Regions from separate parts of the Intestinibacillus sp. Marseille-P6563 genome, predicted to be linked through region 2. Evidence: predicted binding sites of a transcription regulator. Region 2 holds the regulator's gene; the other holds the start of a gene.

Region 1 (3,417 bases), 270 kb from region 2:
TATGGTCACGTCGGCCTTGCTCGGCGGGATGGGGGCGCAATGGTCTTCGGTCAGCATTTCGGTCGCAAGCGAGTGTGTCCAGCTTGTTCTGGTGTGGATTTTGGCGGCAAAGCCCGAACTCGGCGTGCAGGGCTATATTTTGGCGCAGATTTTGGCCGGACTGCTCGCGGTATGCGCCAATTTCATTCGGCTGTGTCAGCTCAGCCACGTGGGCAGCAGCCTGCCGCGTCTGTTTGCGATTCCGCTGTTGTGCGGCGCGACCGTATTTTTGTGGGTGCGGGTATTTTATACCTTTTTCCTGGGTCTGGTCGGCTTTCAGTGGCTGGGCGTGGTCTGTACGGCCTTCAGCGCTATGCTGCTGTGTCTGGGGCTGCTGCGGATGCTCGGGGTGCGTATGGGCGATTACATCACCTTGCGGCCGGTCAACCGGATGTTTCAGTGGGGATTGTACTGAGGGCCGCGCCTTGACAAACCGAATAGAACACGATATGATACAGAAAAAGATTGGGCCCTTATCCAATGGGATGGGGCCTTTTTTCAAAGAAAGGGATTTTGATGAAACTGGATTTTTGTTGCCCGACCTTGTTTGGGCTGGAAGGCATTGTCGCCGATGAACTGCGGTTTGAGGGCAAGCTGGAAGATGTACGGGCGGAAAATGGACGAGTCCTCTTTTCCGGCGATTGGAATACGCTGGCCTGGGCCAATTTGAACCTGCGCTGTGCCGAGCGGGTGCTGGTGCGCGTGGCAGCTTTTCCGGCCAAGACGTTCGACCAGCTGTTTGAAGGGGTGCGCGCGGTTGCCTGGGAAGAGTGGCTTCCCAAAGATGCTGCTTTTCCGGTCAAGGGACATGCGCTGGACTCGGCGCTGCACTCCATCCCGGACTGTCAGAAGATCATCAAGAAAGCCGTGGTCAACCGGTTGGGACAAGCCTATGGGCTGCACTGGTTTGAGGAAACCGGCCCCAAATTCCAAATCCAGTTTTCCATCATGCACGATCAGGCGGAGATCTTTCTGGACACCTCGGGCGCAGGGCTGCACAAGCGCGGGTATCGTGCCAACGCCAACGCGGCGCCGCTGCGGGAAACCCTGGCGGCAGCCATGGTCAAGCTGGCGCGTTTTCGGGGGCGGGAGCCGCTGCTCGACCCGTTTTGCGGTTCGGGTACCATCCCGATCGAAGCGGCACTGATCGCCCAGCGCCGGGCGCCCGGTCTGACCCGTGCGTTTGAAGCCGAGAAGTGGCCGTGTATGCCTGCGTCGGCCTGGTCGGATGCCCGGGCGGCTGCGCTCGAACGGATCGTATCCGGGGCCGAATTGGACATCTGCGGCAGCGATATTGACCCGACGTGTGTGACCTTGTCGCAGGAAAATGCCCGCAAGGCTGGGGTGGGGGAAAGCGTCCGTTTTACCCAGGCAGATGCCACGCAGATCGCCTATCGTCAGCACACCGGCGTGCTCTTTGCTAATCCACCGTATGGGGAACGACTGCTCGATCGGGAACAGGCGCAGAAATTGTATGTTCAGATGGGCAAAAGCGCCGGACAGAGCGAACTGAAGCAGTATTTTTTAACTTCTGACCCGGAATTTGAGCGGTTTTATGGATATCGGGCCGATAAAAGGCGTAAACTCTATAATGGCATGCTCAAATGCGATCTGTACATGTTCTTCAAACCGGTGCAAGTACGCAAAAAGTTTGTAGAAAAAATAACAGGACGACCGAAAAACGTTCACAAATAATTCAAAAAATTTTTTAACAAAAACCCCAAATATCCTCTTGCATTCTGGCATGGACTGATGTATCATAATAACCAGATTAGCACTCAGATGCTTTGAGTGCTAACGCCAAATTGTATCTAAAATTTTAGGAGGAATATAGTATGACTTTAAAGCCCCTTTCCGACCGCGTTGTCATTAAGATGGTCGAAGCGGAAGAAACGACCGCAAGCGGTATCATCCTGACCGGCTCTGCCAAGGAGAAGCCCCAGGTTGCCGAAGTTCTGGCAGTTGGTCCCGGCGGCATGGTAGACGGCAAGGAAGTCGTCATGCAGGTGAAGGTTGGCGATAAGGTAATCACCAGCAAGTATTCCGGCACCGAAGTGAAGGTGGACGGCGAGGAAGTGATCATCGTTCGTCAGGGCGACATTCTCGCAGTCGTAGAATAAAAATTCACGTTTTTCTGATACAGGAGGAATTTCAGTCATGGCAAAGCAGATTTTGTTTGGCGAAGAAGCTCGTAAGGCGCTGCAGCGCGGCGTCGACCAGCTTGCAGATACCGTTAAAGTAACCCTGGGCCCCAAGGGCCGTAACGTTGTGCTCGATAAGAAGTTCGGCGCACCGCTGATCACCAACGACGGTGTAACCATTGCAAAGGACATCGAGCTGGACGATCCGTTCGAAAACATGGGTGCACAGCTGGTTAAGGAAGTATCCATCAAGACCAACGACACCGCTGGTGATGGTACCACGACCGCAACCCTGCTGGCACAGGCATTTGTTCGTGAAGGTCTGAAGAACCTGGCAGCTGGCGCAAACCCGATGGTTATGCGTAAGGGCATGAGCAAGGCAGTTGACGCAGCAGTAAAGGCAATTGCAGAAAACTCCAAGAAGATCAATGGCACCGCAGACATCGCACGTGTTGGCGCAGTTTCTTCGGGCAGCGAAGAGATCGGTACCCTGATTGCTGAGGCGATGGAGAAGGTTTCCACCGATGGCGTTATCACGGTAGAAGAGTCCAAGACCGCAGAGACCTACTCGGAAGTTGTAGAAGGCATGCAGTTTGACCGCGGCTATGTAACCCCGTACATGGTTACCGACACCGAGAAGATGGAAGCTGTTCTGGATGATGCCATGGTGCTCATCACGGATAAGAAGATCTCGGTCATTCAGGACCTGCTGCCGCTGCTCGAGCAGATCGTAAAGTCTGGCCGCAAGCTGCTGATCATTGCCGAAGACATCGAAGGCGAAGCACTGTCCACCCTGATCGTAAACCGTCTGCGTGGCACATTCACCTGTGTTGCAGTTAAGGCTCCGGGCTTCGGCGACCGCCGCAAGGATATGCTCCAGGATATCGCGATTCTGACCGGTGGTACCGTAATTTCGGAAGAAGTTGGTCTGGACCTGAAGGATGCAACGCTGGATATGCTCGGCCAGGCTCGTCAGATCAAGGTAAACAAGGAAACCACCACCATCGTAGATGGCGCTGGCAACTCGGAAGACATCAAGGCTCGCGTTGCAGCGATCCGTGCTGCAATCGAAAAGACCACTTCGGACTTCGATCGTGAGAAGCTGCAGGAGCGCCTGGCAAAGCTGGCTGGCGGTGTTGCTGTTATCAAGGTTGGCGCTGCAACCGAAGTTGAAATGAAGGAAATGAAGCTGCGCATCGAGGACGCACTGAATGCAACCCGTGCAGCTGTAGAGGAA
Region 2 (3,417 bases):
GGTCGCCAGAACTTCCAGAACGCCGTCGCCAATGTCCAGGATGGATACGTCGAACGTACCGCCGCCGAGGTCATATACCATGACCTTCTGCTCGGTTTCCTTGTCAACGCCATACGCCAGAGCAGCTGCGGTCGGCTCGTTGATGATACGCAGAACGTCCAGGCCTGCGATCTTACCAGCGTCCTTGGTTGCCTGACGCTGGGAGTCGGTGAAGTATGCCGGTACGGTGATGACCGCCTGGGTCACCGGAGAACCGATATACGCTTCAGCGTCTGCCTTGAGCTTTTGCAGGATCATCGCAGAAACTTCCTGTGGAGAATACTGCTTGCCGTCGATGGATACACGGTAATCCGAACCCATCTGACGCTTGATCGAAATGATGGTGCGGTCTGCGTTGGTAACGGCCTGGCGCTTTGCTACCTGGCCCACCATACGCTCGCCGGTCTTGGAGAATGCGACAACGGACGGGGTGGTCCGAGCGCCTTCTGCGTTGGCGATAACGACCGCTTCGCCGCCTTCCATAACGGCGACACAGCTATTTGTCGTACCTAAGTCGATACCAATAATCTTGCCCATGATAAATGCTCTCCTTTATAGAATATGCTTTTGTTTCCTTAGTTTGCTACCTGTACCATCGCATGCCGGATGACTTTGTCACCGATCTGGAAGCCCTGCTGGAACACGTCTGCAATGACGTTTTCGCCCAGTTCTTCGTTTTCCACATGCATAACGGCATTGTGCAGGTTGGGGTCAAAGGCCGTGCCCGGTTCAGCGGCGATCTTTTCCACGCCGATGCTCTTGAGGCTATCGACCAACTGGGTCATGGTCATTTCCACGCCCTTTTTATATTCCGCGTCCGCGGTTTCGGCCTTGAGTGCGCGCTCCAGATTGTCATAAGTCGGCAGCAGCGCCTTGACCGCATAAGCGACCGCTTCGGCATGTGCCGCTTCCCGTTCGCGCTGGGAGCGCTTGCGGAAGTTGTCGTACTCTGCGGCCATGCGCAGATGCTTGTCATTCAGTGCATCCAGCTTGGCTTGCAGCTCGGTCAGCGCACTGTCCGCGGGCTCGGCGGTTTCGGGTTCCGCCTGGGAGACCGTTTCTTCCGCTGCCGTAACCTCGGTTTCCGGCTGCATGGCTTCGGCCTGTTCGGCAGGTTTTTTCTTTTCCATTTGTATCATCCTTTATTTGTTTTCATCCAAAAACGTATCCGCGATCAGTTTATTGAGCCCCTTGGCAAAACGGCTCAGGCGAGCGGATAGGTGTTTGTAATCCATACGGGTGGGGCCGACGATGCCGATGACACCCTGGCCCATGTTGCCGATGTCGTATTTTGCATAGATCATCGACGCATCCGACAGGGGATTGGGACCGTTTTCCGGACCAATGAAGAACTGTACCCCGTCGATATTGGGTTTGACAGGCAGCAGGTGCTTGTCGTCGGTGATGTAGTCAAGCAGCGCCTGTGCCTTTTGCGTATCGTGATATTCCGGGAAGTGCAGCAGTTTATTTGCGCCTTCCAGAAAGACTTTCTGGCTTCCCAGTTCCTCGATCAGCTCGGCCAGATATTCGGCCACTGGCCCAAGCAGGGCGGTCAGCCCGGCAGCACGTCGCACCACATCAAACCGCTCGGCGGTGATCTGGCTCAGCGGCAGACCGGTGAGCGTTTGATTGAGAACATACGTCAGCAGTTCGGCTTCGTCCTTGGAAACTTCGGCGGCAGTATGCACCAGCTTATTTTTGACCACCCCGGCATCGGTGACCACCACGATGACAAACGTCGTGCGGTCCACCGAAACGATCTCAAACTGTTTGAGGACCGTGTGGCTCATATAAGGGGTGACAGCGACCGAAGCATAATTGGTCAGCGTGGACACCAAACGTCCGGCTTCCTGGATCAGGCGGTCGAGCTCGCGTACCTTGCCGCGCATCTGCTCGATGGCCGGTTCATCGCCTTCGGGGATCTCACTCTCGCCCATCAGTTCATCGACATACAGCCGATAACCGGCAGGGGAGGGGATGCGTCCGGCCGACGTGTGCGGTTTTTCCAGATAGCCCATTTCCTCCAGTTCACTCATCTCGTTGCGGATGGTGGCCGAAGAGAAATGCAGTTCCGGCCGCGCAGCCAGAGTTTTGGAGCCGACCGGTTCGGCAGTGCGGATATAATCGCCAATGATGGCTTTCAGGATTTGCTTCTTCCGTTCAGAAAGCTCCATGGTGGAGGACTCCTTTCATTTAGCACTCGCACTACCTGAGTGCTAAGCATAATTTACCACCATGGGGCGCAGAAGTCAAGGGGCGGATGTGAATATTTTGTGAACCATTGCGGTAAATTTATGTATGAAGTGTAAAAAAAGAAAAACAAACCGGGAAATTCGGGATTTTGCCCCAAGCCGCCCGGCCGCAGGGCAAAAAAACGGACCGGGGAGAAACCCGGTCCGTGGGGATTTACCGCGCAAGCGGTTTGCCGTTGAGGGTGGCGCTGGTGAGCGTTTCGCCCACATAGGTCAGCTTGAGAGAGAAAAAGGGGATGTCCTCATCGAGCAGGCGGAAGAACAGCTTGTCCCCCTCCCAAATGGGCAAAGAGGACAGCCGTGATTTTTCCACCCACACCAGTTCGCCCTCGTCACAGGCGGTCAGTTCGCCCTCCCAGGCGTCGGCGGTGAACAGGTGCATATACTCGGTTTCCCAGCGGTCAGACACAAAGGTGACCAGCCCGCGATAGCGATAGGAGGTCAGCGTCAGGCCGGTTTCCTCGCGCGTTTCGCGTAGAGCGCATTCTTCCGGGCTTTCGCCGTCCTCAAATTTCCCGCCCACCCCGATCCACTTGTCGTGGCTGGGGTCATTGGCCTTTTTGACGCGGTGCAGCATCAGATACTTGCCGTCCCGCTCGAGATAGCACAGCGTGGTGTTGATCATTTGAACAGGATGAGCGCCACAAAACGCAGGGTTGCGTCGCCGTCGTTGCGGATGCTGTGGCTGTCGCCGTCGCCGGTGTAGAGCAGGTCACCCGGATGCAGATGCACTTCCTCACCGTTGTCCACGGCCACGGCTTCGCCCTCTAAAATGTAGAAGATCTCCGCTTCGCCCACATGCTGGTGTTCGCCGATCGAGCAGCCCGGCTCCAGGGTGGTGATGCTGAACAGACGGCCCTTGTCCATCATTTCCGATGCGTCGATGAGGTCGGTCAGGACAGCCTTGCCCGTTCCGCCCTTCATCTCCGGGCGTTCATAGGTTTTCATTTGGTCTTTTCTGCGGATCATGGCACATGCCTCCTTATGAAACTCTTAAGGTTATGGTAAAGCCTTTGGCGCAAAAATGCAAGGCAAACCATCGAAAGCGGTCCTGCCGCATCTCCGATTTTCTTTGCCAAAGGACAGGTATGGTACAAAAGACGGCCTTTTTCGCCCTGCTGCCTTG

The links. The regulator HrcA, encoded in region 2, represses chaperone genes, less so after heat shock. The targets are predictions, from matches to a motif close to TGTTAGCACTCNNNNNNNNNGAGTGCTAACA.
Region 1: EFB11_RS02120 (co-chaperone GroES) is a predicted target of HrcA. The motif match lies at 1,809-1,839, and genes of this name have one in related genera.

The regions. Positions count from the first base shown of each region.
Region 1 is NZ_UWOD01000001.1:417,630-421,046, reverse strand. Features, by position in the region: gene EFB11_RS02130 (oligosaccharide flippase family protein) at 1-454, shown strand, start outside; gene EFB11_RS02125 (THUMP domain-containing class I SAM-dependent RNA methyltransferase) at 556-1,734, shown strand; gene EFB11_RS02120 (co-chaperone GroES) at 1,875-2,159, shown strand; gene groL (chaperonin GroEL) at 2,197-3,417, shown strand, end outside.
Region 2 is NZ_UWOD01000001.1:683,289-686,705, reverse strand. Features, by position in the region: gene dnaK (molecular chaperone DnaK) at 1-576, opposite strand, end outside; gene grpE (nucleotide exchange factor GrpE) at 615-1,169, opposite strand; gene hrcA (heat-inducible transcriptional repressor HrcA) at 1,182-2,213, opposite strand; gene EFB11_RS03595 (NUDIX hydrolase) at 2,446-2,916, opposite strand; gene EFB11_RS03590 (cupin domain-containing protein) at 2,913-3,260, opposite strand.